3 regions of the Chryseobacterium sp. WX genome follow, and region 3 is predicted to be linked to each of the others. Evidence: riboswitches for the same ligand, from Rfam matches in the RefSeq annotation. Region 3 holds a riboswitch; each other region holds the start of a gene.
The links. Region 3 has a riboswitch for S-adenosylmethionine ahead of PZ898_RS16965 (TonB-dependent receptor). Riboswitches for the same ligand answer to the same signal wherever they lie in the genome.

Region 1: another riboswitch for S-adenosylmethionine. It lies ahead of PZ898_RS17750 (alpha/beta fold hydrolase); the one in region 3 lies ahead of PZ898_RS16965 (TonB-dependent receptor).
Region 2: another riboswitch for S-adenosylmethionine. It lies ahead of PZ898_RS13870 (TonB-dependent receptor); the one in region 3 lies ahead of PZ898_RS16965 (TonB-dependent receptor).

Annotation. Positions count from the first base shown of each region.
Region 1 is NZ_CP120710.1:3,917,617-3,928,386, reverse strand. Features, by position in the region: gene PZ898_RS17760 (O-succinylhomoserine sulfhydrylase) at 1-878, opposite strand, end outside; gene PZ898_RS17755 (ACT domain-containing protein) at 1,003-2,541, opposite strand; gene PZ898_RS17750 (alpha/beta fold hydrolase) at 2,547-3,485, opposite strand; SAM riboswitch class I at 3,546-3,652, opposite strand; gene PZ898_RS17745 (glucosidase) at 3,841-6,456, shown strand; gene PZ898_RS17740 (OsmC family protein) at 6,533-6,952, opposite strand; gene PZ898_RS17735 (proline dehydrogenase family protein) at 7,028-7,966, opposite strand; gene PZ898_RS17730 (DUF58 domain-containing protein) at 7,996-9,318, opposite strand; gene PZ898_RS17725 (MoxR family ATPase) at 9,386-10,417, opposite strand; gene PZ898_RS17720 (hypothetical protein) at 10,531-10,770, opposite strand, start outside.
Region 2 is NZ_CP120710.1:3,081,310-3,092,079, reverse strand. Features, by position in the region: gene PZ898_RS13880 (T9SS type A sorting domain-containing protein) at 1-599, shown strand, start outside; gene PZ898_RS13875 (alpha-amylase family glycosyl hydrolase) at 793-3,630, shown strand; SAM riboswitch class I at 3,720-3,825, shown strand; gene PZ898_RS13870 (TonB-dependent receptor) at 3,919-6,351, shown strand; gene PZ898_RS13865 (amino acid permease) at 6,359-7,663, shown strand; gene prfA (peptide chain release factor 1) at 7,816-8,901, shown strand; gene PZ898_RS13855 (hypothetical protein) at 8,978-9,655, shown strand; gene PZ898_RS13850 (prolyl oligopeptidase family serine peptidase) at 9,818-10,770, shown strand, end outside.
Region 3 is NZ_CP120710.1:3,761,411-3,772,180, forward strand. Features, by position in the region: gene pckA (phosphoenolpyruvate carboxykinase (ATP)) at 39-1,655, shown strand; gene PZ898_RS16955 (hypothetical protein) at 1,706-2,146, opposite strand; gene PZ898_RS16960 (type II 3-dehydroquinate dehydratase) at 2,221-2,628, opposite strand; SAM riboswitch class I at 2,872-2,970, shown strand; gene PZ898_RS16965 (TonB-dependent receptor) at 3,054-5,987, shown strand; gene PZ898_RS16970 (RagB/SusD family nutrient uptake outer membrane protein) at 6,006-7,499, shown strand; gene PZ898_RS16975 (hypothetical protein) at 7,595-8,269, opposite strand; gene PZ898_RS16980 (RHS repeat-associated core domain-containing protein) at 8,277-10,770, opposite strand, start outside.

The sequences.
Region 1 (10,770 bases), 160 kb from region 3:
ACTTCATAACTAGGATGGGATTTCAGGAATGGATATTTTACCAGTTCAACATTTGGATGACTTTCTAAAAACTCAGCTACCTTCAATGCATTCTCACAATGCTTTTCTACACGGATCGCCAATGTTTCTAAACTTTTTGATAATACCCAGGCATTAAAAGGAGACAATGCAGGACCTGTATTTCTTGCGAAAAGATAAATTTCTCTGATCAGGTCTTCTTTTCCTACTGCGATTCCTCCTAAAACTCTCCCCTGTCCGTCAATCAGTTTCGTTGCTGAGTGTACCACAATATCTGCACCATATTTGATAGGCTGCTGAAGGTAAGGTGTTGCAAAACAATTATCTACAATAAATATAAGATTATGCTTTTTGGCGATCTGACCGAAAAACTCAAGATCGAGAATTTCAATAGCGGGATTGGTAGGAGTTTCAAGGTATAAGATCTTTGTATTAGGTTTGATGTATTGCTCCACATTCGCTGCATCTTCTGCTTTGAAATAAGAGGTTTCAATATTCCATTTCGGGAAATATTTGGTAAACAATGTGTGGGTAGACCCGAATACTGACTGGCAGCTTACAATATGATCCCCAGCATTTAACAAAGCTGCAAATGTTGAATAGATGGCTGCCATTCCTGTTGCAAAAGCATATCCTGCTTCTGCACCTTCCATTTTAGCGATCTTATCTGTAAATTCTGTTACATTAGGATTGGAAAAACGGCTGTATAAATTTTTAGGTTTTTCTTCTGCAAAGCTTGCTCTCATATCCTCCGCATCCTGAAATATAAAACTGGAGGTAAGATAGAGCGGCGTAGAATGCTCATCAAACTGAGTTCTTTCCGTCTGGGTTCTTATTGCTGATGTTTCAAAATTTTCCATATAGTTTTAATTAATTTACCAATATAGCAGTCTAACAATGTACCAATTAAAATCATCGCTTTGCTCAGAATAACGACACCAATTATTGGTAAACTGGTACATTATTAGATTGTTACATTAAATATTATTTTGTTTCACTTACTCTTAAAATATCTCCGAATACTCCTCTTGCGGTTACCTTTGCACCAGCTCCGGCTCCCATAATCACGATTGGATTTTCACCATAGCTTTCTGTGTAGATTTCAAAGATGGAGTCTGAACCTTTCAGTTGTCCCAATGCTGAAGTTGCAGGAACAGAAACCAGTTTTACATCCAGTTCACCTTTATCTTTCTGTAAATCTCCGTGCAGATCACCTACATATCTTAATACATGTCCGGGTTCCTGGTTTTCTTTTATTTTCTGGTATTCTTCGTCAAGCTCCTCTAGTCTTGAAAGGAATTCTGATTTTGAAACTTCAAGTAAATTTTCAGGAACCAGATTTTGAATGCTGATATCATCAAATTCATTGATTAAGTCTAATTCTCTTGCCAGAATCAATAATTTTCTTGCCACATCATTTCCTGAAAGGTCTTCTCTTGGATCCGGTTCGGTGTATCCTTTTTCCAAAGCTTCATTGATGATGGTTGAAAATTTATCATCTCTTAAAGAAAAATTGTTGAAAACATAGCTCAGTGTTCCTGAGAATACCCCTTTGATTCTTGTGATATTTTCTCCTGAAAGGTGTAATAACTTGATGGTGTCAATTAACGGTAAACCAGCTCCTACATTGGTTTCATACAAATACCGTCTGTTGTTTTTATTCAACGTATATCTTAGTTTTCTGTATTCTTCAATCGGAAGGGTATTGAAGATTTTGTTGGAAGAAACCAGATCAAACCCGTTTTCTGCCAAAGCGTGATAGTTTTTAACAAAATCCTTGCTTGCCGTGTTATCCACAACAATCAGGTTCTCCAGTTGATTTTCATTAGAGAAATTAATCAGTTCTTCCACGTTTGACGGATGCTCTGCTGTTAAAACCTCATCATTCCAATGGGCATCAAATCCTTTTTTGTTGAAGGCAATTTTCTTTGAATTGGCTACCGCAACGACTTTAAGGTCTATTTTTTTACGTTTTTTAATCTCTTCTGCAGATTCAAGTACTTGTTCTATCAAGGTTTTCCCTACGTTTCCATGGCCAATAATGGCCAGATGAACGGTTTTCGGTTTTTTGAAAATTTCAGATTCTATGATGTTTCTTGTTTTTTCATCCTGCGAAGAGGTCACTACGATATTGACTCTGTTTTCTCCTGCCACCTGATTTAAAAGTAACGGGAAAACATTATTTCTTGCCAGCTCAGCAAAAACTTTATTGAAATCTTCTGCAACAAAACCAATCACAGAAACATTATTGATACTATATATTTGGGAAACTTTTCCTGACTTTCTTTCTGCTTCGAATTCATCAATAAGACAAGCCACTGCTTTCTCTGCATCATTTTCATGCACCAGAATAGAAATTCCGTTCTCTACAGCCTGCTGAGAGATTACGCCTACACTGATACGCGCTAAAGTAAGCGCTTTAAAAATTCGTCCGTCAATCCCGATTTCTCCCAGGAAATCTTCTCCTTCAAATTTGACGATTGATCTGTTCTTCAAAAATTTTATTTCGTTAGCATTTTTCATTACTTCTATAAAATGTTTTTAATGATATTATTTAATTGTTGATATTCCATTAGGAAGGCATCATGGCCGTGTATAGATTGGATCTCGTGATAAGACACATCCTTATTTTTCTCTTTTAAGTTTTCAAAGCACATTCGGATTTCAGAAGCCGGGAAGAATAAGTCTGTATCTACGGAGATCATGTGCATTCGTGCCTGTATGTTCTCCAGTGCTGCATCAGCAGCATTTATATTCATCAAGAGATGATTCATCAGTTTGTAACTCTTTAAACTAAATCTTTCGTTTAGTGCGTTACCATGATAAACCAGCCAGTCTTCTGATTCCAGGCGTTGTTTGGCCTGGTTATATTGGTTTTGAAATCTGTCATTGAGCGACTGTGGAGTTCTATAACACAACATGGCATGAATTCTCGCTTTCTGTAATGGTTCTTCTTTATCATTCAATAAAAATTTCTGAACCAGACACTGTGCATGAAGCCAGTCGTGTGTTCTGTAATCGCAGGCAATAGGAATAAATATTTCTGCAAGATCCGGCTGCTTAGAAAGCATTTCCCACGCAATCCCTCCTCCCAGAGAGCCTCCGATAATGGCATATAAATTTTTGATATGTAGCGCTTCAAGTCCTTTCAAAAATATCGCTGCGATATCTGAAGGAGTAAAGTCTTCATAATCTTCAATTAAAAAATCGTCATATCCGTTTCCTGGTATGTTGAAGCACAGAACGGTATATTGATCAGTATCAACAATCTGATTTTTTCCCACCAGCTGTTTCCACCAGCCTTTTTCTCCGGATACGTTTGAATTTCCGGTAAGAGCATGGTTGATTAAGATAACTGGGGCTGTAAACAGATCTTTCCCAAAGAGCTGATAGCTCAACGGGATATGGTATTCCTTTTGGGAATAAGTTTGATACGTAAGATTAATATAGTTTAGTTCTGTTTTCAATTCTATTAAATTTTAATACAATTGAAAATGCCACAGGAAATGGCTGAAAAGAACTTCAGTGAGTTATCTGTCCAAAATACTTTGGTAGAACGTAGCACCTTCTTTGCTTGCGCAAAGGGTTGCTAAGGTTTCATAGGGTCTAATCCCTCAACCTTTCTTGATAACATTTTCAATATTTGAATGAACGAATGGTGCAAAGGTAGTTCTTTTCTTTTAATTTCAAAAAAAAATTATTTTAATATTTAAAAAAGCCCTTAAATACAAGTATTCCAAGAGTATATTAATAATTATTCAGATGAAAAAAATTGGAATTACTTCTCAAAAAAACTAACTTCGTATGGAAAAGTGATGAGATATGACCGCCGAAAAAGATAGATTACAAGATACCAAATGGAAAAACTGGGGACCTTATGTAAGCAACCGGCAGTGGGGAAATGTACGCGAAGATTATAGCCCGAACGGGAATGCCTGGAATTTTACCAACCATAATAATGCAGAAAGCTATGCCTACCGTTGGGGTGAAGAAGGTATTGCCGGAATTTCTGATGTAAAGCAGCTTTTATGCTTTGCTTTTTCGTTCTGGAACAAGAAAGACAAAATGGTAAAGGAACGATTCTTTGGGTTGAGCAATCCTCAGGGAAATCATGGGGAAGACATCAAAGAAATCTTTTATTATCTGGATAATACACCTACTCATAGTTATATGAAAATGGTTTATAAATATCCCATCAATGAATTTCCTTACGATGAGCTTGTTGCAGAAAACGGAAGACGCAGTAAAAAGGAACCGGAATATGAAATTTTCGATACCGGAATTTTCGATAATGATGAATATTTTGATATTTTCATTGAATATTGCAAGGCCGATCACAATGATATTCTTGCCAGAGTAACGGTCTGTAACCGAAGTCAGCATGAAGCACCTATTGTGGTAGCACCTACTGTATGGTTCAGAAACAACTGGAAATGGGGATACAACACCTATAAGGCACAGCTTAATGCTTCTCACGACGGAAGTATCGATATTGCCCACGACAGTATTTCGATCAGGAAGCTGTATTCAAGAAATACCAATGCACAAAGCGTATTTTGTGATAATGAAACCAATAATTCTAAGCTTTATGGAGCTCCTGCAGGTGAAAACACTTATTTCAAAGACGGAATCAATAATTATATTATCCATCAAACGAATACGATAAATCCCGCAAAGAAAGGGACAAAAGCTTCTTTTCTGATTGATGAGCTTATTGGTGCCGGAGAATCCAAAGTTTTTGAATTCAGATTATGCCCGGCTGAAGCTGATGAGCCTTTTGAAAAGTTTGATGAAATATTCAATACGCGACAGGCTGAAGCTGAAGAATTTTATAAAGAAATTCAAAATGATACCGTTAACGAAGATGAAAGAAATGTTCAGAGACAGGCTTTTGCAGGACTTCTCTGGAATAAGCAGTTCTATCATTACAATATTGGAAAATGGCTGAAAGGTGATCCCAACTTTGAAGCCCCAAGAAATTTCAACGAATATGTAAGAAATACGGAATGGAATCATCTCCATAATAAGGATATTATTTCTATGCCCGATAAATGGGAGTATCCATGGTATGCCACATGGGATCTGGCATTTCACTGTGTTCCGTTTTCCATCATTGATGCGGAATTTGCCAAGGGACAACTTTTGCTCCTTACTAAGGAATGGTACATGCATCCTAATGGACAGCTTCCAGCCTATGAATGGAATATGAGTGACGTGAACCCGCCGGTACACGCCTGGTCATGCTTCCGTGTTTTCAAAATTGATGAAAAAGCTAACGGAAAACCGGATTTATTATTTTTAGAGAAAGTTTTCCAGAAACTGCTTCTTAATTTCACCTGGTGGGTGAACCGAAAGGATAAAAACGGAAAAAATATCTTTGGTGGAGGGTTTCTTGGTCTCGATAATATCGGAGCTTTTGACCGGAATATGGAACTAAAGGACGGACAGCATCTTGAACAGGCAGACGGAACAAGCTGGATGGCCATGTATGCATTGAATATGATGCGTATTGCAATGGAGCTTGCCCAATATTATCAGGTATATGAAGATATGGCCATCAAGTTTTTTGAGCATTATCTTTATATCGCTGAAGCTATGGAAAACCTGGGCGAAGGAACGAAAGGACTTTGGAACGAAGAAGACGGATTCTTCTATGATGTCCTACAGCTAGGAAATGGAGACAGTGTTTCTTTAAAATTACGAAGTATTGTGGGTTTGATTCCTATGTTTGCTGTTGAGATTGTTGACCACCGCTTACTGGAAAAGATGCCGAATTTCAGAACCCGAATGGAATGGATCTTAAAGAACAAGCCGGAGTTGACCAAACTGGTTTCTCACTGGGATGAGGAAGGACAAGGCCGAAAACACCTTATGAGTATCCTCCGCAAAAACAGACTGACAAAGGTTCTGACCAGAATGCTTGATGAAAATGAATTCCTGAGTTCTTACGGAATCCGCGCCATGTCTAAGGTGTATGAGGAAAATCCTTTTGTCTTCTCTGTACATGGGTCTGAAAATATAGTCTACTATACACCTGCAGAAAGTGACAGCCGTATGTTTGGCGGAAACAGCAACTGGCGTGGGCCTATCTGGTTTCCGATCAATTTTCTGATTGTTGAAAGTCTGCAGCGCTTCCATTATTATTATGGAAATAGTCTGAAAGTAGAACTTCCCACAGGAAGTGGTGATAAAAGAAATCTTGATGAAGTGGCTCAAAATATAAGTAAAAGGCTTTGCTCTCTATTTTTAAAGGATGAACATGGACAAAGAGCTTTCAACGGAGGTAATCCAAAGTTCAATTATGATGAACACTTCAGAGATTATATTACATTTTTTGAATATTTTCATGGAGATAATGGCCGTGGTGTGGGTGCTTCCCACCAAACAGGATGGACAGCTACAGTGGCAAAACTGATAAAACCAAGACTCACCTTTTAATAAGCAATGAGGAATTGGTAATGAGTAATATAAAAGCCGGATAAAACATCCGGCTTTTGCTATTTTATGTAAGAGATTAAATTTTTTCTCCGTTCACATACACTTCGTATCCGATTTCTACATTCGGTTCTAACGTTTTTGATACAGAGCAGTATTTTTCAAAAGAAAGTTCTGCAGCCTTTAATGCTTTTTTAGGATCAATTTCTCCTTCCAAAAGGAACTTAACGTTAATCGATTTAAAAGGTTTTGCATCTTCTACCTGCACTCTTTCGCCTTCTACTTCTGCCTGAAAGCTTTTAATTTCCTGACGTTGCTTCTTCAGAATAGACACCACATCAATTCCGCTGCAGCCTGCTACAGCCATCAGTACACTTTCCATTGGGGAAACTCCTTTGGCTCCCGGCTGGGAAGTATTATCTAAAAGGATAGAATTTCCTTGTGAGTTTGTACATTCAAATAAAAAATCGTCGTTTATTCTGTTGAGTGTAATTTTCATTGTACGGGTTTATATTTCAGATTTCTTTTTATATTCTTATTCAAATATAAAAAACTTTATGCAGTAAACCTCAGGCTAAGACATGATATCAACCATAGCCTGAAAAAGATTATCCGGATTTTCTGCAATGCGGTTACACATGTACAGATACCATTCATCACCATACACAATATACTGCCTGCACGGGTAACCTTCTTTATAGATTTCATTCAACAGATCTTCCTGTATTCCCAGTAACATTTCAAATTCATATTTAGATTTTGGAATATCATATTGTTCAATGAGCTCTTTAACTCTATTCTGAACGATATTATGATGGGTAGCAACAGAACATTTCCTGTTTTTAAGGAAAAGAGTTTCAATATATTTAATATATAAATCATCTAAATGTTTTCCTCTCTCTACAGCATGTCCCGGAGGAACAGCAAAAGCACCTTTTACAATTCTTATTTTCCCTTGTGTTTCATTCAATATCCGTTCAAGGTCTTTTGGAGTACGGTTTAAATATGCCTGCAGGGTAATTCCAACATTTGGAAAATCAGGCGATATTTTACAAAAGGTATTAATAATATCATCAGTTCTATCAATACCCTCTGCACTAATCACTATTTCAATATCTTTTTTGTAAGCTGATTCTGCTAATGACATTAAATTATTATAAGCAAGATCCTTATCAATTGCAAGACCAATATGTGATAAATCCAAAGAAATGATAGAATTGATATTCTCTTCTTTCACTTTATTAATCAAATCAAAAAAATGTTGAGTTACTGATTCTGATTCTTCCACGGAACGGGTACTCTCTCCCATAAACTCTAGTGAAGTTGGAAGTCCTTTATCATTAATTCTTTTAGCAGTGGCAATCGCTTCTTCCATTTTTTCGCCTCCTATATATCTTTTAGCTGCTTTCAGTAAGAGTTTAAAGAGCTCAGGATTGTTAAGAATATATTCTTTTGCACCTTCATTTAAGGCAGCTATTTTCAACAGCGCACCTGCCTTTTCTTTTAGTTCCATTTTATTTTTTGATTTGTATTTAAAATATTTTATAAAATTCCTCTCGCTTTTATCTCCAGATATTTATTGATAACATCGATATTCAAATTTTCAGGAAGGGTATATACGGTATAAATTCCGTATTTACGAAGTTCCTGGATGATCAGTTTCTTTTCAAATTCAAATTTTTCAGCAATAATTTCATCATAAATTTCCTGCATATTTTCAGGATTTTTGTTGATCAACGTCTGCAGTTCTGAATTTTTGAAGAATACCACTACCAGCAAGTGATTTTTAGCAATTCCGCGAAGATATTTCAACTGTCGGTTCAATCCGTCAAGAGTTTCAAAATTGGTAAAAAGCAGAATTAAGCTTCTTTGATTGATGGAATATTTTACATCCTGATACAAACGGTTGAAATCACTCTCGAAGAAATCGGTTTTAATATTATAAAGCGCTTCAGAGATTTTCTTCAACTGTCCGGATTTATTATCGGCAGCAATTTTATTTTCAGCTTTCTTGGAAAAAGTCATCATTCCCGCTCTGTCTCCTTTTCTTAAAATAATATGAGAAAGTGCCATGGTTGCATTGATGGAATAATCCAGTAAACTTAATCCATTGAACGGCATTTTCATGGTTCTTCCTTTATCGATCAACATAAAAATACGCTGTGATTTTTCATCCTGAAACTGGTTTACCATGAGTCTGTTGGTCTTGGAAGTTGCTTTCCAGTTGATCGTTCTGATATCATCTCCGGGAACATATTCTTTGATCTGCTCAAACTCCATGGTGTGTCCCAGCTTTCTGACTTTCTTGATTCCACCCAATAAAAATTCACTCTGAATAGCCATCAGCTCATATTTTCGGAGATGAATAAAAGAGGGATAGGCAGGAAGCATAGCATCTTTCTGAAAAATAAATCTTTTTGAGACGAATCCCAAAGGTGATGATACATACACATTCAGTCCTCCGAAATGATATTCTCCCCTTTCTTTAGGCTCTAATGTGTATTGAAAAAATGTATTGCCTCCAGAAGCGATCTGCTTTTCAATCAGAAAATCTCTCTTTTGAAACTGAAACGGAATTTCGTCAATAATTTTAGTGGCTATGGTGAAGCTGTAATTATTTTTAATATCGATTTTTACAAAATTCTCATCTCCGTTGGACAATTTTTCAGGCAAAATTCTCTGAACCTGTAAGGCATTCTTTTGATTAAACAGCAACAGAAAATCTACCATTGCTGCAAGAAAACAGATCAACAGTGCAAGATGGGCTCCCCACATCATCACCGGAAAGAAAAATGCAAGGACATACAGGATCCCCACTGCGATGAGTGTAAAAAAGAAACGTGTATTGATGTATAAGTTTTTCATTGGTTAGGTGGCAGGTTGCAGATGAAAGGTTTTAGGAATGATGATTCAAGCCCCTCTTTCTACTACCCTATCTCGGTATTTCTATTCCTTCTAAAATCTGGCGGATAATTTCATCTGCGCTAAGACCTTCCATTTCTCTTTCGGGAGAAACGATTACTCTGTGCCTTAAAACAGCATAGCTTGCCTCTTTAATATCTTCAGGGGTTACAAAATCTCTTCCTCTTAGTGCAGCAAACGCTTTGGAAGCTGTCAGAAGTGCCAGTGAAGCTCTTGGAGAAGCCCCCAGATATAAGAACTGATTTTCTCTGGTGTTGATGATAATCTTAGCAATATATTCCATCAGCTGTGCTTCCACAATGATTTCTTTTACCAGATGCTGATAGTTTTTCAACTGCTCTGCACTGATGACACGATTGATTCCTTCTGTTTTATCTTCTTTTTTACTTTCGTGCTGATTTTTAATAATCGCAATTTCCTGTTCAAGATTAGGATATCCTACATTGATTTTGAATAGAAAACGGTCCAGCTGAGCTTCCGGAAGCCGGTACGTTCCCTCATGTTCAATAGGGTTTTGTGTAGCGATAACAAGGAAAGGTTCATCCATCGCATACCGTGTACCGTCTATCGTGATCTGTCTTTCTTCCATTACTTCAAATAGGGCAGACTGCGTTTTTGCCGGCGATCTGTTGATCTCATCAATCAGTATGAAATTGGAAAAGATAGGTCCTTTTTTAAATTCAAATTCTGAGTTTTTCACGTTGAATACAGAAGTTCCCAAAATATCGGAAGGCATCAGATCCGGAGTAAACTGAATTCTGCTAAATCCTACGTCAATGGTTTTGGCTAATAATTTTGCCGTGATTGTTTTTGCTACTCCCGGAACTCCTTCAATAAGCACGTGTCCGTTTGAAAGTAATGCAGCCAAGAGATGTTCAATCATTTTTTCCTGTCCTACAATTACTTTTCCGATCTCAGATTTTACTTTCTCTAAACTCGCACGAAGTTCAATCATATCAATTCTCGACTGAAATTGCTCTTCCTGTTTGTTAAGATTGATAGCGCTTTGGTTTTCTATATTCGGGTTATCAAAGTTTTCCATAATAATTTTAATTTGCTAGTTTAACAATGACTATCTACAATTATATGTGTTCTAACGAACAAACATTTTAGCATTGAAAAACTGTTATATGGTTAGGTTATTCTATTATTATATTATTTAAGTATTTCATCAAGGAGCTTATTGATCCTTGTAAGATCTTCCTTCATAACACTGGCGTAAGGATCCTGGGCTTTTTTGATAAGTACTATTGCTTCACTGATCATTTCTAAGGGTTTACCAGTTTTCAGATGCAATTTTTTTGTAAACTCTTCATCTAAATTCTGAGTATCTATCAACAGATCCATTCTCACTTTGTTCAGAAAATACTGTGCCTTCTTGGCCATCATATCATG
Region 2 (10,770 bases), 680 kb from region 3:
CATCACTTGCAGATGTCACTGCTTCAGTAGGTATAGATCCTTGTAAAGCAATAGGACCAGACTGGAAAATGCCTTCTCAGGCAGACTGGACAACTTTAATAGGAGCAGAAAGTATTGGTAATCCGGCAACAGCTTACAGCAGCAATCTCAAATTACCGGCAGGAGGATACAGAAGCTCCAGTGACGGGAACTTTACTTTTGTAGGGCAAAGAGGGTATTTCTGGAGTTCAGATACATCAAGTTTAGGAGCGAAATATCTGTATATCGGATCGACAATTGCCAATCCGTCGGCCGGAGCTATGAGAGGACAGGGATCATCAGTAAGATGCATCAAGCCTACCTCTTCTTTGAGTACTTCAGAAACCAAACTGAATCAATCTGTAATTGGGGTGTATCCTAACCCTACAAAAGGAATTCTTATGGTTAAAGCTGATTCAGGAATTGAAAAAGTAAACGTTGTGAACGCTGTAGGACAAAGAATGAATGTACAGTTCTCGGATCATCAGATCAACATGACTGAACTTCCTTCAGGATTATACATCGTAGAGTCAAAGTTAAAGAACGGACAATCTGTTTCTAAAAAAATTATAAAGGAGTAAGCGGATCTCAATACCAAAGATTTCGCCAAAAGAAATTAGTTTATTACAATTACTTTTATTGGAAGGCTCATGAAATTTTCATGAGTCTTTTTTTATTTGATTTTTTCCGAAAAAAATAAAATATTTCCCGAAAACTGATTCAAAATGATGGTTATGAATAAAAAATAACACTATATTCGATAAAAAATAAGATATGAGAAAATTTTATTCCGTTGTTTTTCTGCTGATTACAATAGGTGTTTTTGGTCAGATCAATTATACAATTTCTCCCAATCCATTCAATGAAACAGATGCCATTACGCTTACAGTTCCAGGTGATCAGATTGACGAGTCTGCCTGGGGAGTTTCCAATAATGCCATTTATATGTGGACCTGGTCGTTTGATACCAATTATCAGAATAGTCAGGATTGCCCTACCAATGGCAGCTGGAACAATTCCAATGATCTGAATAAGCTGAATTATAATGCTGCTACAGATAGTTATTCACTCACTTTTACACCAACTTCTTTTTATGGAAGAACAGGAATCGGAAGGTTTGGGTTTTTATTAAAGGATAAGACGGGATCGCATCAGACTTCACCCGATATTTTTGTAAACGTAGGGACTTTAAACTTAACGCTTACAAATCCATTGGCGAACAGCCTCACTTCAGTTCCTACGGGAAATTCCATTACTATTACGGCGACGGCAAGTACCAATGCTACATTTCAGCTAAAAGCCAACGGAACTGTTGTCAATTCAGCAACAACGCCTTCACAATCTTATTCTTACAGTTATACGGTTACTCAGGATGCAAATATGGAACTTGTGGCGACACAGGGAACCAATTCCAAAACGGCAGCATTCATTGTACAGGTTCCGAGAAATGTTGTTTCCCAGGCAATACCCAACTGGATCAGACAGGGAATCAATTATCATCCGACAGATCCAACCAAGGTGGGATTGGCTTTATATGCTCCGGGAAAAAATTTTGTACACGTCATAGGAAGTTTCAATAACTGGGCGGTGAATGATACCTATTTAATGAAAAAAGATACTACAAATCCTGATCTGTACTGGATTGAACTCAATGGAATCACTCCTCAGCAACTTTATACCTTCCAATACAGAACAAACGATTTGAGAAAAGTAGCAGATCCTTATTCCCCACAAATTTTATCTTCTTACGATGACCCGTGGATTTCGGCTTCTACCTACCCGAACTTACCAGCATTTCCTGCCGGGCAGGGTTTTGAAGTGTCAACATTTAAAACAGGCCAGACCGCTTATAATTGGCAGGTTTCCAATTTTCAAAGACCTGCGAAACAGGATCTTATAGTCTATGAATTATTACTGAGAGACTTTACTCAAGAAAAAAACTGGCAGTCATTGATTGATAAAATCTCGTATTTAAAGAATTTAAAGATCAATGCTATAGAACTGCTTCCCATCATGGAATTTGACGGAAATCTTTCCTGGGGATACAATACTTCTTTCCATTATGCATTAGACAAAGCCTATGGAACTCCGGAAAAATTCAAAGAATTTGTAGATTTATGTCATCAGAACGGAATTGCAGTCATTCTGGATGTAGCGTTTAATCATGCTACAGGACGCTCTCCTTTAGTTAGACTTTGGAATATTGATCCTGATGGTGACGGCTATGGTGATGTTGCACCGAACAATCCTTACTTTAACCAGGTACCGAAACATTCATACAATGTCTTCAATGATTTTAACCATACAAGTCTTTCAACGCAATATTATGTTGAAAGATGTCTTCAGCAATGGCTGACTGAATATCACATAGACGGATTCCGTTGGGATTTAACCAAAGGATTTACGCAAAGCTGTTCTGAAAATGATGAAGCCTGTACCAATGCCTACCAGCAGGACAGAGTGGATATCATGAAAAATTATGCTGATAAACAATGGGCCATTGATCCCAATTCTTATATGATCTTCGAACACCTTGGAACTGATGCAGAAGAACAGCAATGGGCGAATTACAGAATAGCAGAAGGAAAAGGCGTTATGCTTTGGAATAAACAGACCGATCCTTACAATCAGAATACGATGGGCTATCAGGAAAACAGCAACTACGACCGTATGAATCACAGTCTTCACGGCTTCACCAATATGAGTGCCGTAGGTTATGGAGAAAGCCATGATGAAGAGAGGCTGATGTTTAAAAACCTTGCCTATGGTGCTATAAACGGAGGTTACAATGTGAAAGACCTGAATACCGCTCTTGAAAGAATGAAAACTTTCGGGGCCACGTTCTTTACTATCCCTGGTCCGAAAATGATCTGGCAGTTTGGAGAATTAGGTTATGAATTCAGCATCAACAGATGTGCGAATGGTACCATCGACAGCGGATGTAGAACCGATGAAAAACCTGTAGCATTCACTTTAGGATATGATACCAATGCGAACCGAAAAGCAGTCTATGATACATGGGCTAAAATCATCAACATCAGAAACAGTCATCAGGTTTTTAAATCTAAAACTTACAGTATAGAATCCAATAACCTTACGAATGATCCTACTGGTCTTATCACAAGAATTTATGTGTATGATGCAGCTATTACAACAGGAATAAAGAATGTTGTCGTATTGGCCAATTACACGACTTCCGCACAGAATGTAGTGCCTTATTTCCCTTACACTGGTCAATGGCAGAATTTAATGGATAACAGTATTTCAAATATAGTTTCCACAACGGCTCCGATCACTTTACAGCCCGGAGAATTCAGAATCTTTGGAAATTATGCAGGTGCGTTGTCTACTGTAGATGCCAATGCGGTCAACAAATTATCTCTTCAGATTGCGGATAATCCGGTTCGCAACGGAATCGCTCACCTCGTTTTCAATAAAGCAAAAAAAGGTGAAATTTCAATTTTTGATATGACCGGTAAAAAACTGGATACTTTCAAACTGGATAAAGAGAGCGGAACTTACGATGCGAAGGTTGATTATCCAGCAGGCACGTATCTTGTGCAGTTGAAATCAGATACAGGAATAGCCATTCAAAAGATGATTATTGAATAAAATAAATTATAAAATAATAAAGGCAAATTTGCGGATCAGCAGATTTGCTTTTTTTTGTAAGTTCAAAAAAATAGTCTACTTTTGCAGTAGATTTATCAAGAAAGGTGGAGGGATTTGGCCCGGTGAAACCTTAGCAACCTACACGGTTCCAGAAGTGTAAAGGTGCTAATTCCAACCCTTTGGGGGAGATAAGTGAAGTCAATATTCTATATAAATTCCATTTCTTGAAGTCTTGTGTATCTGCGGAAAGATCCGTCAGATTCGTAGTATTAATTGGCAAGAATAAAAATGAAAAAATTAAGCACAGCTGTATTATTGCTTGGAGCAATTCTGGTCGCGGCTCAGGAAAGTGAGGAAAAAGGAAATCAGATCGAAGATATCATCATCGTCGGAAACCGTAATGTCAAAAGAACAAAGCTGGAGACACCGGTTCCTGTAGATGTAATTAATATCGACAAAATCCAGAGAAGTTCTCCCCAAATGACTGCTCAGGATCTCCTGAATTATGTGATTCCATCGTTTAATGCAGTGAGACAGTCTGCTTCTGATGGTACCGAACATATTGACCCTGTTACTTTAAGAGGTATGGGACCCGATCAGGTTTTGGTGTTGCTTAACGGAAAGAGAAGACATTCTACTTCTTTGGTAAATTATCAGAATACCGTGGGAAATGGTTCTGTAGGAACAGATTTGAGTACCATTCCCGTAATTGCAATTGATAGAATAGAAGTGTTAAGAGACGGAGCAGCTGCGCAATATGGTTCTGATGCCATTGCAGGAGTGATCAACATAATTCTTAAGAAAAATACAGGAGCTTCAGCAAGCCTTACTTACGGATTAAGCGGAAGAAATGATGGTGATACTTACCAGGCAGGAGTTAACTATGGAACCTCATTAGGAAAGAAAGAAGGTTATATTAATCTTTCATTACAGCTAAGTCACAGAGGAAAAACCACTAGAACGCAAAATCACGACCTGGATATTTTCGGGGATAATTTTGCCTATGAATTTGCTGGTGATGCTGAAGCCGTAAAAGCTGCCAGAGCTGCAGATGATGCAGAAATTGCAAAAAGAGGATTAACACGTGATGATTTTAATTTTCAGATCGGAGATGCCCAGATCAGACAGGGACAGCTGTTTTTCAACTCAGAATATCCTTTTAATGATCATTTTAAACTCTATTCTTTCGGAGGTTTCAGTATTAAAGAAGGAGAAGGGTTTGGTTTCAGAAGACTGCCGAGCGAAAAGTCTAATGTAGTTTCATCCATTTATCCGAACGGATTTCAGGCTACTCTGGCCTCTCAGGTATATGACGTTTCTTATGCTGTAGGTGCGAAATATAATGTTAACGACTGGCTATTTGACCTTAGTAACACCTTTGGAAGCAATACTTTCAATTATACTGTAAACAATACGAATAATGCTTCTCTGGGTGCAAAATCACCCACAAGTTTTTATGCAGGCGCCCATAGTTTTCTGCAGAATACCATTAATCTTGATGTTTCTAAAAATATAAACCGTTTCAATATCGCATTTGGGGGAGAATTCAGATTTGAACAATACCAGATTAAAGCGGGTGACGAAGCATCCTATACCCAATATGACATCAATGGAAATGTAGCCACTGAAGGATCAACAGTGCTTGGTGCAGGCGGATCTCAATCCTTCATCGGATTCTCTCCCAACAATGCCTTGAAGAAAGACAGACATTCCACGGCAGTATATGCAGATGTTTCCTATGATTTGGATAAAAAACTCAACATTGACGCTGCTGCCAGATTTGAAAATTATTCAGATTTCGGAAATACCTTGAATGGAAAACTCGCTGTACGATATGAGTTTGTAAAAAACTATGCGGTAAGAGCCGCTGTTGGGACAGGATTCAGAGCACCATCATTGCAACAACAGTATTTTAATAATTCCTATGCGGATATTTCTACTTCGGGTTCTAAGATTGTTACCAAAGGAATATTCAGCAACGATAGCGAAGCCGCTAAAATTCTTGGATTTGATAAACTCAAACAGGAAACTTCTGTCAATGCAAGTGCTGGATTTACGCTGAAACCTTTAAACAACTTGACAATTACTATAGATGGATACTGGATCAAAGTAAAGGATAGAGTTGTGATCACCAGCAATATAACAGATAAAAGACTGGATCAGTTTAAGGTAGAAAGCGGAAGATTCTTCGCCAATGCCATTGATACAGAAACGAAAGGAGTAGATGTAGTGGTTTCCTATGACTGGATTCTTGGGAATGGAAAATTAAATATGAATCTTGCCGGAAACTATACGGAAACAAAAATCACAGATTTTCATTTTCCTGAAAACTTAGGAACGCCTCAGGATCAGTTTTTTGGTCCCGATCAGATCAATATCATTGAAACCCTGTCTCCAAAAACAAAAGCTTCATTAGGATTAAATTATGGAATAGGAAAATTCAGTTTTCTCGTAAGAAATACCTATTTTGGTAAGGTAATAAGAGATGGTTATCCGTTTGGAGACGTGCAGGAATTCTCACCAAAAGTAGTGACAGACATCAGCGTTGGGTATGATATTACTAAAAGTATCAATTTTACAGTAGGAGCCAACAATATATTTGATGTCTTTCCGGACCGCCAGATTTATAAAAATTCATATTATGGAGTATTCAAATATGCGCCTGTACAGATGGGAACGCTGGGGAATTATTTCTTCGGAAGGCTTAATTTTAATTTTTAATCATTAAATGAGTACTTCCTCACATCAGATTGGCTGGAAAACAGCCGCAGCCATCGTCGTTTCCAATATGATCGGAACAGGGATTTTTACCACCTTGGGATTTCAGCTTTCCGATATTACCAACACCTACAGTATTTTCCTGCTATGGAGCATCGGAGGAGTTCTCGCATTGTTCGGAGCTTTTTGCTACGCAGAATTGGGCTCCCATTTTAAAGGAAACGGAGGCGATTTTATTTATCTTAAAGAAACCTATCATCCGATTTTCGGATATCTCATAAGCTGGATTTCGCTCATCATAGGATTTTCCTCTCCCGTAGCGCTGGCTGCTTTGGCTATGTCAAAATACCTTTCTGTATTTGATTATAGCTTCGGAAACGGATTTGCCATAGCCACGATATTCCTGGTGGCAATTGCATTATCATTCAGCCTGAAAACATCCAGCAGGTTTCACAACTTTTTTACATTCATTAAAATCGCTTTTATTATTGTACTGGTTATTCTTGGAGTAGGAATTTCAAATTCACCCCAGATCGGCAACAGCCTTAATTTCAGTGACAGCTGGCAGAATGAGATCATGCTTCCTGCCTTTGCAACCTCTCTGGTATTTGTGACCTATTCATACACAGGCTGGAATTCAGCTTCCTATATTGCGGGAGAAATAAAGGATGTACAGAAAAACCTTCCTAAATCATTGATTATAGGAACTGTTTTTGTGACGGTAAGCTATATTCTGGTGAATTATATTATGCTGAAACACGCTCCTGTAAATCAGCTGGCAGGAAAAGAAGATGTGATGGGCGAAGCAGCAGTCAATATGTTGGGTCCGGCTTTTGGAAAAATTGTTAATATTTTTATAGCCCTGCAGCTGATTGCAACCATAAGCGGATATTTGTGGGTTGGCTCAAGACTGACACAGGCTTTTGCAAAACATACCCACATCTGGAAACCATTGTCATCTGGAAATGCAAAAGGAATTCCGGTAAGAGCTATCTTTGCCCATGCTGTGATTGCTGCTATTATTATTTTAACGGGAAGCTTTAAAGAAATTTTTGTTTATACAGCTTTTATACTACAGCTTTTTGCCAGTCTTGCGATTTCGACGGTTTTCTTTCTGAAGAAAAAAGACAGAAAAATCTTTAAGTCGAATGCTTTCCATATTTTTCCGGCAGTTTTTCTTTTGTTCAGTATCTATATCCTCTATTTTACATTCATTCATAATCCTAAGGAAAGCTTGATAGGATTGGGAATTATCGCTGTAGGAATTATTTTATATCTGATAGACAGAAGACTTTCTAAAGGATATCAAACTTAGTTTTGATTATTCAGAAAGGGAATAAACAGATTGGCAAATCTACCTTTTTGTGGTTTTGCATCCTTTATCCCTAATGCTCAAAAATTTATGATGATTTGGAATTTTAATTTTGAATTAATAATCCTTATCTTTGCACCCACAAAATTTCTACAATGTCTAAATCATTAATTCCAAAATTAGAAGCTATAAAACAAAGATATAATGAGGTTGCAGACCTTATTATACAGCCTGATGTCATTTCAGACCAAAAAAGATATTCTTCTTTGAACAAAGAATATAGTGATTTGGGAAAAATTGTAAGAGTTTACGATCAGTACAAAGGGGCGCTGGATAGTATCGCAGAATCTGAAGAAATCATTGCAGATGGTTCAGACAGAGATCTGGTAGATCTGGCTAAAGAAGAAAAACTGGAAGCTCAGGCTAAACTTCCCGGATTGGAAGAAGAGCTGAAAGTATTGCTGATTCCTAAAGATCCTGCAGATGACAAAAACGTTATCGTGGAACTACGTGCCGGAACCGGAGGTGATGAAGCCGCTATTTTTGTGGAAGATATCTACAGAATGTATACCATGTATTTCAAAACAAAAGGATGGAGACATGAAGTGACAGATTCTAACGAAGCAGCGAAAGGATACAAGGAATTGATCATGAAAGTGGAAGGAGAAGGTGTTTACGGAATCATGAAGTTTGAATCCGGAGTTCATCGTGTACAGCGTGTACCTGAGACAGAATCTCAGGGAAGAGTACATACTTCTGCCATTACGGTTGCAGTTCTTCCGGAAGCTGAAGAAGTAGATTTTGAACTGAATCCTGCAGATATTGAAATGCAGACTTCCCGTTCAGGAGGTGCTGGAGGTCAGAATGTAAACAAGGTTGAAACGAAAGTTCAGCTTACCCACAAGCCTTCAGGACTTGTTGTGGTTTGTCAGCAGGCTCGTTCTCAGCTGGCTAACCGTGAGCTGGCGATGGAAATGCTGAGAACAAAATTATACGATATCGAATTACAGAAAGTACAGGGAGATATTGCAGCACAGCGTAAATCCATGGTTTCTACCGGTGACCGTTCTGCAAAAATTAAAACGTACAATTATCCGCAAGGTAGAGTTACAGACCATAGAATCAACAAGTCTATGTACAACCTTGATGCTTACATGAATGGCGATATTTCTGAAATGATTGATGCCGTAATCATGGCAGAAAATGCAGAGAAGATGAAAGGGGAAGAAGAGAATTATTAAAATTAAGATAAATAAAAACAAAGCCTCTGACTGTTCAGAGGCTTTGTTTTTCCCAATAACAAAACAAATATCGACTATGAAAAACTACAAAATTATTTTCCTGATGTTATTGACCATGATGGGACAGCAGCTGATGGCTCAGACAGAAGTGAAGAAACCCAAAGAAGCCTTTGAACTCTTTTTCGGAACTTTTGTGAATAATGATGAAACAGCTTTGAACAAACTTAACGATTATCTAAGACCTACTGTAGAAGGTCAGAATGCGTATCAGGTAGATTTTAAGGAAACTTCAAAAGAAATGATAAATGGCAGCGTTGAGAATTTTCTGGCTGCTTTCCCAAAAGCTACGGCTTCAGCATGCAAAAAAGAGGCGGAAGAGTATTTTATCGCGATGTTTGGGAATTTTAAAACAGGAAAACTGACTTTTAAAAATGTAAAAGTTGTCCCGAATGAATATGTTAAGGACGAAAAAATTGCAGAAATAAGTTATTCCGTAAGCTTTCTGGTTCCCTCGAAATTAACTTCCGGACCAAAAGGCGATCTGAGTAAAATAAAAGCAGAAGAACTGAAAAAATATCTGGTTCAAGCAGCTCAGGATTTCAAGAATGCTGATAAAACAGTAACAGCTGATCAGAGTTTTAATCTTTACGAAATGAAAGTAGGAGACAAAATATATTATTGGAACGGAAGCCCGGATGAGATTGTTTCTAATCTTACCGATTTCTATTTTGAAAGTTTCGGAGCTAATGAATAGTCTAAAAGTATAATCATAAAGAATAGAAAAGTCCCAATACAACGGGACTTTTTTTATTTCACATACTTTGCGTATTTTTGAGAAAAACCGATCAGTATGAATTTTAAGCCTATATTGTTAACCGCTGGAGTATTGTTTTCAGCATCTTTTTATTCTCAGAAAATGAATTATCCTAAAGCATTAAAAGGAAACCAGACAGATACCTATTTTGGAACTGCCGTTTCTGATCCTTTCAGAGATCTGGAGAATGACTCTGAACCTACAAAAAAATGGGTGGATGAAGAAGTTGCTTACAGCCAGAATTACCTTTCTAAGATTCCGTTCAGGGATAAAATTAAAAATCAGTTGAAGGAAATCTGGAACTATGAAAAAATTTCTGCACCTTTCAAAGAAGGAGATTATACCTATTATTATAAAAACGATGGTCTGCAGGCGCAATCTGTTTTGTACAGAACCAACAACAAGACCAATGCTACAGAAGTATTTTTAGATCCTAATAAATTTTCAGAAAAAGGAACGACATCTCTTTCCAATCTTTCATTCAATAAGAAAGGAAACCTTGCAGCTTATTCTATTTCCGAAGGAGGAAGCGATTGGAATAAGATCATCATCATCGATGCTGTGACTAAAAAACAGATTGATGAAACTTTACTGGATGTAAAATTCAGTGGAATTTCATGGCAGGGAGACGAAGGCTTCTATTATTCAAGCTATGACAAACCTAAAGAAGGAACAGTACTTTCCGGGATGACGGATAAGCACAAAGTATACTTTCATAAACTGGGAACAAAACAGTCTGAAGATAAATTGATTTTCGGAGGAGATAAGACCCCAAGAAGATATCTTAGTGCAGGAGTTTCTGAAGATCAGAGATATCTTATCATTTCTGCTGCTAATGCCACGAATGGTAATGAACTGTATATAAAAGACCTTAAAAAAGGAGGAGACTTTGTACAAATTATGAGCGGGTTTGACATTAATGCCAGCATCGTAGATACACAAGGTGATGATCTTTTCATTTTTACAGATAAAGATGCTCCGAATATGCGTCTTGTAAAAACTACCATTGCTAATCCGGCTCCTGCAACATGGAAAGACGTAATTCCACAAACTGA
Region 3 (10,770 bases):
TTGTTGAAAGCAATAAAGAAATAGAAAATATAAGTAAAATGAAAAACACTAAAATCATCCAGGATTTAGAGAAATTAGGGATTAAAGGAAACTATGAAGTAGTGTATAATCCTTCTTATGAAGAATTATATCAGGCTGAAGTTTCTCCTGAAAATCAGGGGTTTGAGAAAGCTGAGCTTACAGAATCAGGCGCAGTATCAGTAAAAACAGGAATTTTCACAGGTCGTTCACCTAAAGACAGATATATTGTTCAGGATGATGTTACAAGAGACACAATTTTCTGGGATGGTAAAGTAAACTTACCTACAACAGCAGAAATTTTCGGGTCTTGTAAAGAACTAGTGCTGAACCAGCTTGCAGAATCTAAAAAGATTTATGTAGTAGATACATTCTGCGGAACGAATGCGGATACGAGACTTAAAGTAAGATTTATCGTTGAAGTGGCATGGCAGGCGCATTTTGTTACTAATATGTTTATTCGTCCTTCTCATTACGAACTTGAAAACTTCGGTGAGCCGGATTTCACAGTAATCAACGGATCAAAGACTACCAACCCGAACTGGGAAGCTCAGGGATTAAACTCTGAAAACTTCATTATGTTCAACCTTACTGAAAAACTACAGATTATCGGAGGTACATGGTACGGAGGTGAAATGAAGAAAGGGATGTTTGCTATGATGAACTACTATCTTCCATTAAAAGGTATGGCTTCTATGCACTGTTCTGCTAACGTAGGAGAAAAAGGTGATGTAGCTTTATTCTTTGGTCTTTCAGGAACTGGTAAAACAACTTTATCGGCAGATCCTAAAAGATACCTTATCGGTGACGATGAGCACGGATGGGATAACAACGGAGTATTCAACTATGAAGGTGGATGCTACGCTAAAGTTATCGACTTATCTGCAGAAAAAGAACCGGATATCTTCGCTGCCATCAAGAGAGATGCTCTTCTTGAAAACGTTGTTGTTAACAATGGAGTAGCAGATTATACAGACGGATCTATCACTGAGAACACAAGAGTTTCTTATCCAATCTATCATATCAACAAAATTGTATTGCCGTCTAAAGCAGGTCATGCGAAAAAGATCGTTTATCTTTCAGCAGATGCATTCGGAGTACTTCCTCCGGTTTCTATCCTGAATGAAGATCAGGCGCAGTACCACTTCCTTTGCGGTTATACCTCAAAATTGGCAGGAACTGAAAGAGGAATTACAGAACCTCAACCATCTTTCTCACCTGCATTTGGTGAAGCATTCCTTACCTTACACCCGACAATGTATTCTAAAACATTAATCGGCAAAATGAAAGAGCACGGAGCTAAGGCTTATTTGGTAAACACAGGTTGGAATGGTACCGGAAAGAGAATTTCTCTTAAAGATACCAGAGCAATCATTGATGCCATCATTGACGGTTCTATTGATAATGCTCCTAAAACTCAGGTTCCAATTATGAATCTTGAAATTCCTACTGAATTGCCAAACGTTTCTACAGGTATTCTAGATCCTAGAGATACTTATGAGAGCGCTTCAGAATGGGAAGAAAAAGCAAAAGATCTTGCTTCAAGATATATCAAGAACTTTGAGCAGTATTGTGATACTGAAGAAGGTAAAAAATTAGTAGCTTCAGGACCTCAATTGCAGGAACAAACTATCTAATAGTTACCAATCAACATACAAAAAGCCTCATCAGTGATGAGGCTTTTTTTTTATTCATATTTTTTACAGTTTTCAATCAGTTCGTTCTGTTCATCCAGTTTTAGGACGGTTGATTTGATTGATTCTTCAGTGAGGTATTTTATAATCATAAAGTGTTTTGAAGAAAAGTAAGACTCTTTGTCCAATATTTTATCTAAATACTGCGGGGTAGTGAAGGTCATCCCATATTTTGTTTTGTCGGAAAATTCAATACTTACTTCTATAGCATCAGATTCAATATTTTCAATTTCATCATCAATATGAATAGAAGTTATTTCCGGTTCATTGTTTAAACTAAAATAAAAATCAGAATACCACCTCAGTCTTCCTTCGTCATTCCAGATTCTTATATTTTCCGCATTTTTTTCTTCAACGATATAGTTTTTTCTTTTCGTCAATTGTCCGGAATATATTCCAATGTCTTTGCAATAAACCTTATCTTTTATCTTCATAAATTACTCTGTTACTTATCCATAATTATCTGTAGAAATCTGTGCAATTCATGGGAAAAGGATAAGTAACAAAATTACTTCAAGCTTAATAAAGCCAGCCTATATCCATCCATTCCAAAGCCTGATAAAACGGCATCTGTATTGGCTGCCGTTACAGATTTCTGTCGGAATTCCTCTCTTTTATAAATGTTACTGATATGTACTTCTACTTTTGGCTTGCGAATGTTTTTCAAGCAATCAGCAATAGCATAAGAATAATGAGTAAAAGCTCCGGGGTTAATTACTAAGGCATCAAAATCATCCTCCTGAAGTCTGTTGATAAGTTCTCCTTCAATATTAGACTGGTAATATTTTAATTCATGGGTATGGAACTCGGATCTTAAATTTTCCAAATAGCTTTCCATAGAAACATTTCCATAGATTTCCGGTTCTCTTGTGCCTAACAGATTGAGGTTAGGGCCGTTGATGATCAAAACTTTCATACCATAAAATTAAAAACTTTTTTCAATTAAAGATCAAAAATTTCTGGACAGATTTAATTTGTTGTATTGAATTATTGATAATGATATTTGTCATGTTTAAGAAAGTGGCAAAGCTTGTAACTCTTTATTGTGATGGGTTTTATTAAAAAATTACGTTAATTTTTGAAAATTTATCATGAAAAATAAATAAGTCTACTTGTTTTGTAGACTAAAAGTTTTTAGCTTTGCAACCATATTTCGATCGGCTTATAAAGAAAGATGGAGGGAACTGACCCTGTGAAGTCTTGACAACCTACCCGTGGGGCAAGGTGTTACGTTCAGCCTTTTAAGGAAAAATAAGCATTTGGTTTATCGTATTTATCGATGCCCTTTGCTGATTTTTCTGCAAAGGGCTAAATTTTAATATATGATAACTAAAATTGATTATGATTAGCAAAAATTTATTCAATTCTAAAGCGTGGATACCTCCGGTTGCTGCTTTTTTTCTGGGAGTAACCAGTGTAAGTGCACAGAATTCCAGACCGAAAAAAGATAGCCTTCATGAAAAGGAGATTGATGAAGTAGTAGTGGTGGCTTACGGAAAAGCTAAAAGAAACAGCTATACCGGCTCTGTAGCGACCATTTCAAGTGATAAGATTAATAACAGACCTGTAACCAATATCACCAAAGCATTGGAAGGCCAGGTTGCGGGGATTCAGACCACCAGTGCATCAGGACAGCCAGGTGCGGTTTCTACCATCAGAGTCAGAGGTATTGGTTCCATCAGTGCTTCCAGTGATCCTTTATATGTAGTGGACGGAATTCCTTTTGATGGAAACCTGAACTCCATTAGCCCAAGCGATATTGAATCTATAAGTGTTTTAAAAGATGCTACAGCAAGTGCTTTGTATGGTTCAAGAGGAGCCAACGGGATTATTATCATCACTACAAAATCAGGGAAAAAAGGAGAAGCCAGAGTTAATTTTAATATCAGTCAGGGATTCTCAGGACGAGCTGTCAAAGATTATGAACAGGTAAACACGGAGCAATACTTTCAATTATATTGGGAAGCATTAAGAAACGGATATCAGTCCGGTAAAGTTTCTTCTCAGCAGGCTGCTCAGATGGCAACAGATAATCTTGTTTCTACCCTTGGAATTAATCCATATGGAACTGCTTATCCAAAACCGGTGGGAACAGATGGAAAATTATTGCTTGGTGCATCACCACTCTGGAATGACGACTGGAGAGATATTTTACAGAGAGTGGCATCAAGAAACCAGGTGGATCTTGATATCAGCGGAGGTAGTGATAAAAGTAATTACTTCTTTTCACTAGGGTATCTGGATGATAATGGGATGGCGATTGAATCCGGTTTTAAAAGATATAATACCAGATTAAAAATCAATTCGGAAGTGAAGAAATGGTTAAATGTTGGAGCAAACTTAAGCTATACCAACAGTATTCAGCAGGCACCAACTTCTTCAGATTCCAAGGCGAGCAATATCATCAATGCCGCAAGGTTTATTCCTTCTTTCTATCCTTATTATGAAAGAAATGCTGACGGAACTTACGTTTTAGATGCTGACGGAAATCCGATTTATGATTTTGGAAAGTACAGGCCCACAAATGCACTTCAAAATCAGAATGCGGCTGCAACTTTACCATTAGACAAAAACGAAAATAAAGAAGATAACTTTTCAGGAAAAGGATTCATGGAATTCACTTTCCTGCCGGAACTGAAATTCAAAACAAGCTTCTCAGTTGATTTGGTGAATTATAACGGTCATTATTATTCAAATCCATTACTTGGGCAAGGAGCGGAAATTGGAGGTTCAGTGACGAAAACCAATACCAGAACACTATCTTATACAACCAGTAATATCCTTACGTACGATAAAAAGTTTGGAAAGCATCACGTTAATGCACTGGCAGGACACGAATTCTACAAATACGATTATCAGACGATATCAGGAACAAGAAGTCAGTTTTCACTGCCTTATTACTATGAGCCGGATGCTGCTTCTTTGCTGGGAAGTTTCAGTGGAAACAGTAATAAATTAAGCTTATTGAGTTTCCTTGGAAAAGTAGAGTATGACTACAATAATACTTACTTTTTATCTGCATCGGGAAGAGCAGACAGCTCTTCGAGATTTGAAAAAGATAACAGATGGGGGAGATTCTGGTCAGTAGGAGGTTCATGGAAAATATCCAATGAGGAATTTATTAAAAGCCTGAATGTATTCAATCAATTGACATTGCGTGCCAGCTACGGAGGACAAGGAAATGATAAATTACTTAGACCTAACGGACAACCGCTTTATTATGCTTATCAGGAGCTGTACAGATTTATCAGCCTTGGTGGAGAACCGGGTACAACTCTTGAAAAGACTTCCACTAATAATGTGAAATGGGAAACCAACCTTAATTTAAACGTAGGATTGGAATTTGCTATTTTGAATAACAGAGTTAAAGGGAATATCGAATACTTCAAAAGAAAAAGCCAGGATCTTCTGTTTAATATGCCGGTGGCACCATCGTTGGGTATCAGTGATTATCCTGCCAATATCGGAACCATTCAGAATACAGGATTTGAATTTTCACTATTCACAACCCCTGTTAAAACTGAGGATTTCCAATGGAATGTTGATGTTAACCTAAGCACTTTAAACAACAAAGTAACCAAATTACCGGGAGGTTCTCTTGTGGTGGGAACAAAGTTATTAACGGTAGGAGGTTCTGTATATGATTTCTTTATTCCGGAATGGGTGGGTGTAGATCCAGGCAATGGAAAGCCATTGTGGAAAACAGTTTCTACCGATGCTAGTGGAAATTCAGTGGAAGGAACTACTTCGGAATACTCAAAAGCAACAAAACTATTGCAAGGTTCCGCATTGCCGAAACTGACAGGAGGAATCAGTACAAGCATTACCTATAAGAATTTTGACTTTTCAGGATTACTGACATTCAAAATCGGGGGTAAAATTTTAGATACAGATTATACTTCCATCATGCATAACGGAAGTGCGGGAGGACGTGCGTGGAGTTCTGAAATACTGAACAGATGGACACCGGATAATCCATATACAGATGTTCCCGCATTGAGCACAACAACGAATAACTGGACTTCAACGTCTTCAAGATTCCTGTATTCAGGTACTTATGCAAGACTTAAAAATGTAAGCTTGGGATATACACTTCCTGAGGATTATTTTGAGAAAATAGGATTGAAAAAATTCAGAATTTATATTCAGGCAGAAAACCTTCTGACCTTCTATAAACATAAAGGAATGGATCCTGAGCAGGCTTTGGACGGAACCACGTATTACAGATATCCTGCCATGAGAACCATCACTTTTGGTCTTCAGGCAACTCTTTAACCTTTTAAAATTGAAACAATGAAAAAATTAAAATACATATCATTTGTACTTATCGGATTTTTGTCGTTGGCAAGCTGCGAAAGCGAGCTGGATACAGCTCCTACTGATCAGGCCAGTAGTGTAGAAGTTTTCAAAACAGCCGAAAGTGCCGAAACAGTGGTAAACGGTACCTGGGCAAAATTTAATAATGACGGAACAACCTATGCCAATATCGGGTATTCCACTGTGTTGAGAGCCAGTGATGCCATGGGAAGTGATGTGGCAGTATTGACCAACAAATATGGTTTCGCTTCTACCTATGCCTTTACAGAAATGGTGAACAGTACAGCAAGCCGCCCGCTGTTTATCTGGACGATGTTGTATTCTACTATCAATAATATGAATAATGTGATTACAAGAATTGATGGAACAGAAGGTAGTCAGGAGAAAAAAGATCAGGTGAAGGGACAGGCAAAAGCATTACGTGCTTTCTGTTATCTGAATCTGGCAAGCTTTTATCAGTTCAGCTACCTGAAAGACAAATCAGTTTTGACAGCTCCCATTTATACTGAACCTTCCACAACAAGCACGGTAGGGAAGAAAAGAGCAAGTCTTGAAGAAATCTATACATTGATTAAAAGTGATCTTACGGATGCTGATAACCTGTTGAAAAGTTATACAAGAAATAATAAGGATAAGATCAACCGTGCTGTAGTGAACGGGCTTTTAGCAAGAACTTACCTGAATACCGGTGAATGGAGCAAAGCTTCGGCATCTGCGAAAATTGCAAGAGAAGGATTCCCACTGATGGCTCCGGAAAAATATAAGGATGGATTCAATGATATCAACAATGCAGAATGGATCTGGGGACACGGGCAGACGCAAGAACAATCAGATGCGAGCTATGCCTTCCACTATCTTGATGTATCTTCATCAGGAAGTTATTATTACAGCTTTATGGCAGATCCTTATTTTAAAGACCTTTTTGATACTAATGATATCAGATCTCAATTGTTTTCATGGGATGGACAGAAAGGAAGAGAAGGATTGCTGAGATATGCAAAGTTTAAATTTAAGCCAACCCTTATTGCAGATATCGTGTACATGAGAGCTGCAGAAATGTACCTGATCGAAGCTGAAGCCGAAGCAAGAAACGGAAATGTTTCTCAGGCAGTCACAGTATTGAATCAGTTGAAATCTGCCAGAAATGCTAATATTTATTCTGGATCATTTTCACAGAATGCAGTAGTAGATGCCATTCTGATTGAAAGAAGAAAAGAATTATTCGGAGAAGGATTTTCCCTTTCAGATATTATCAGAACGCAAGGGACAGTAGTAAGAAAACCTTTTGTAGACGCAGATGGAAAACCGATAAAAGTTCAGATCACTACACCGGACGGAACCGTGAAAACAGTAGACGGTAAAGGACATTCTGTTCTTGATTTCCCGGATAAATCTGCTTTTACACCCAATAGTAACTATTATTTATTCAGTATTCCACAAAGAGAATTTGAGAATAACCCGAATTTATAAAGTATAGTCCATAATTAGATTGATTTTTTTAAGCCACTGCTTTTGCGGTGGTTTTTTTGTGAAATAAAAATCCCCCAAATGATTGGGGGATTAAACTATGGATTATTGTAAACTTTATAAATCAAAGGGATCTTATTTGAATATATTTGCCCAGTAAATATGGTAAACTGTTGTTCCTTGTCTTTATTATGTAGTACACTGTAATATCTAAACATGATCTCCTGTGGGTTTTGTAAACTTACTTGGAAATAATAATCTTTGGAGTTCTCCATGTTAAAATACCTTCCCATATAACTTGGAAAATTAACTTTAGTACTGAAGGTTTTCTTTTCTTTGGATTTTATTATGATAATTTTTTTTGAAATTCTATACGCAATCTTCATCTCGTATTCATCGTATTCTTTTAAAAACTGCCTTCTGAATTTTTGAAATTCTTCTGAGCTTAGATCAAATTGAGGATGACAATTGGTTTTACTGGCTCCAAAAGAAAACATTGGTGATAAAAGTGTATTTTTTTCATAGAGATAATAATCAGGTAATCCAATGAAAAAGGGCTCTACTGTATATTCAGGATCTTCATTGAATTCCTCATTATCTAATACTAATAAATAGTTTTTTTGTGAATTATTAGTAATTGTGTACACAATATTATTTTGATCAAAATAGGAACTCTTTTTTATTGTATCATTTAAAATTTTTATTTCGAGGTCATTTTGTCCAAAGTAATAGTTTGAAGTTAAGAATAGTAATGCTATTAATATATTTTTCATATTTATTTTAGTAAAATCTATTAGATTTATACTCAATTTTATAAGTGGTTTTGAGTATGTTTTCATATTTCGCTAATCCTGCCTTACCATGAATAGTATTTCCCATTTCAATTTCCCAACTATATGCTTCAATTTCAGAAATATTAAATCCAGCTCTCCAACTTTTTTTAGTAAATTCTCTTATTTTGGAGGTCAAAGATACATTGTGATAGACATGAATCATTTCGTGTCCTAATGTGATGGCTAAATCCCAATTTGTTAAATTTAAACTTTTAGATATAAGTACATTATTGCCCTTAGTTAATCCCATGTCTAAACTTCGAGTATTCATATCTTCTCCTGGAATATATTCAATAGCTCTTATTACAGCTGTTTTACCTCCAAGTTCGAATAGTCTTCTTAGCTCAGGAACTGTATCAATCATTTTTTTTATTCCGGTATCAGAGAAGTCAGGTTTGCCGTCTAGCCCATATCCAGCTTTATCTAATTGTTCTTTTAAATTAGCTTTGAATGCTTTCATAGGTACTTGATGTAAATAATGATTAAGTCCTGCTACTATACCTCCAATTACAGCGCCTTTCCAGAAATTTCCTCCTGTTAATTCAGATGCAACACCACCTAAAATCATTCCTGATGCTACAGTGCCCGCTGCGCTATTAGCAAAACTACCAGCAAAAGCACCAAATAAAGAAGCTCCCCAGCTTCCAGAAGCACCACTTGCAAATCCATGTGTGAAGTTTGCCCCCTGCATTAATGATAAAGTACCTTGTGCAAAACCATGCACCAATCCCTGAGCCATAGCACTTGCCACTTTATCTGTTAAAGTTAGTACAGTCCCTGCGGTAGAAGTAAATGCGCTTCCTATTCCAAATGTAACGGCTCCACTTATACCTCCCCAAAACATGGATTTAAGAGCTCCTCCCAATTGCCATTTACCGCCACTTATCGCAACTCCTAAAGAATAGGCAGCCAAACCAACTGCTGTACCAATAACTGCTGCTGTAATAACTCCTGCTAAAAACACATGAGCTGCTGCCCAAGTTGCTCCCAAGAACCAAATAAATTCACCACTTGGATCATTAAACATTAATGGATTATTCAATACATACCCATACTTATTATAGTTTTGTGTATTGAATATATCTTGTATATTTTCGTCTGCATTTAAGAATCTCCTTAATAGTGGATCATACAACCTTCCATTCATATGGATAATTCCGACTTCAGCAAAATGTTCATGGCTGGTATAGCCTCTTTCCAATAACAACGCAGTGTTGTCAATGATATTTTTATCTGTAATAATAGCTCCGTTTCCGATCTGAAGATGGGTGAAATTACCCCATGAATCGAAGTGTCTTTGTTCCAATTTGTTTCCGGCTTCATCAGTGATAGCTAAAATACTTCCGATATAATCTTTATGCAAAAATTTGTAAGAACCGCTATTCTCCGTAAAGTTTTTTAAATATACAATATTACTTTCATAAGGAGTACCTCCAATATAAAGAATATGCTTTTCCTTTCCAGTTGTATTATCTTTTATCACTTCATAACTCCCATCCTCACTATAAAACTTAGTGAATTTACCGTCACCATCGACACTGAAATTACCTCCATAAGTTACTCTCTGTCTCATTGAAGATAATCCATACTGGAAAGCTGCATCTCCTTTCATCCCATCAATGAATACAGGGTCATTATTCTCATTATATGTAATGCTTTGTATTAAATCATTATTATAATTCTGTTCTCCGGTAGCATTTAATGTCATTCCTGTAGCTTGATAAATCTTAGCAGGGTTTTCAAACTTGATCGTTCCTACCTGGTCGTTTTGGGTAATTCTTCCTTTAACATCATAGACGTTTCTGTTCGTTGTTGGCTTGATTCCTGTTACTGGATTTGTCCAGTTTACCAAACGGTTATTGTCATCATAATCAAAAGACTCAGTAATGTTAAAATCTCCTCCGGTAGTTCTGCTCTTGAGTTCATTTTTGATGGCATCAAATGAATAAGATAATTGCAAGATACCTGGTTTTACCTGTGAGGAATGATTAACATTTGTCAGGAAACCATTGGTATCATAGATGTTATTAATATCTGTTGCTCCTAACTTGGATTTTAATACCTGTCCTTTGACGTTGGTTTCTTTAAGTTCCCACAATATCTTTCCTGCTGCCTTATCTTTAACTTGGTACAGCTCGCCATTCCAGACACTGTATACATTCTCAATCTGAACTTTAGTAAGGGTACCAGAAGAATAGAGCTGCTTTTCATAAGAGACTACCCTGGCTTTATCATCATAAGTAATTCCTTTTTGGATAAAATATTTTCCATTGCTGCTTTCTGAGGATGATATTAATCTTCCCTGTGGGTCATAAGAAATATTGTAGTTGTAAGCCTGTCCTTTGGAAGTTCCTGATTTGGAAATAAGTTTACCTTTGTTATCATATGAATACGAAATCAATTTATTGGTTGCTTGTCCACCGTCTGTTGAGGATAGCTCC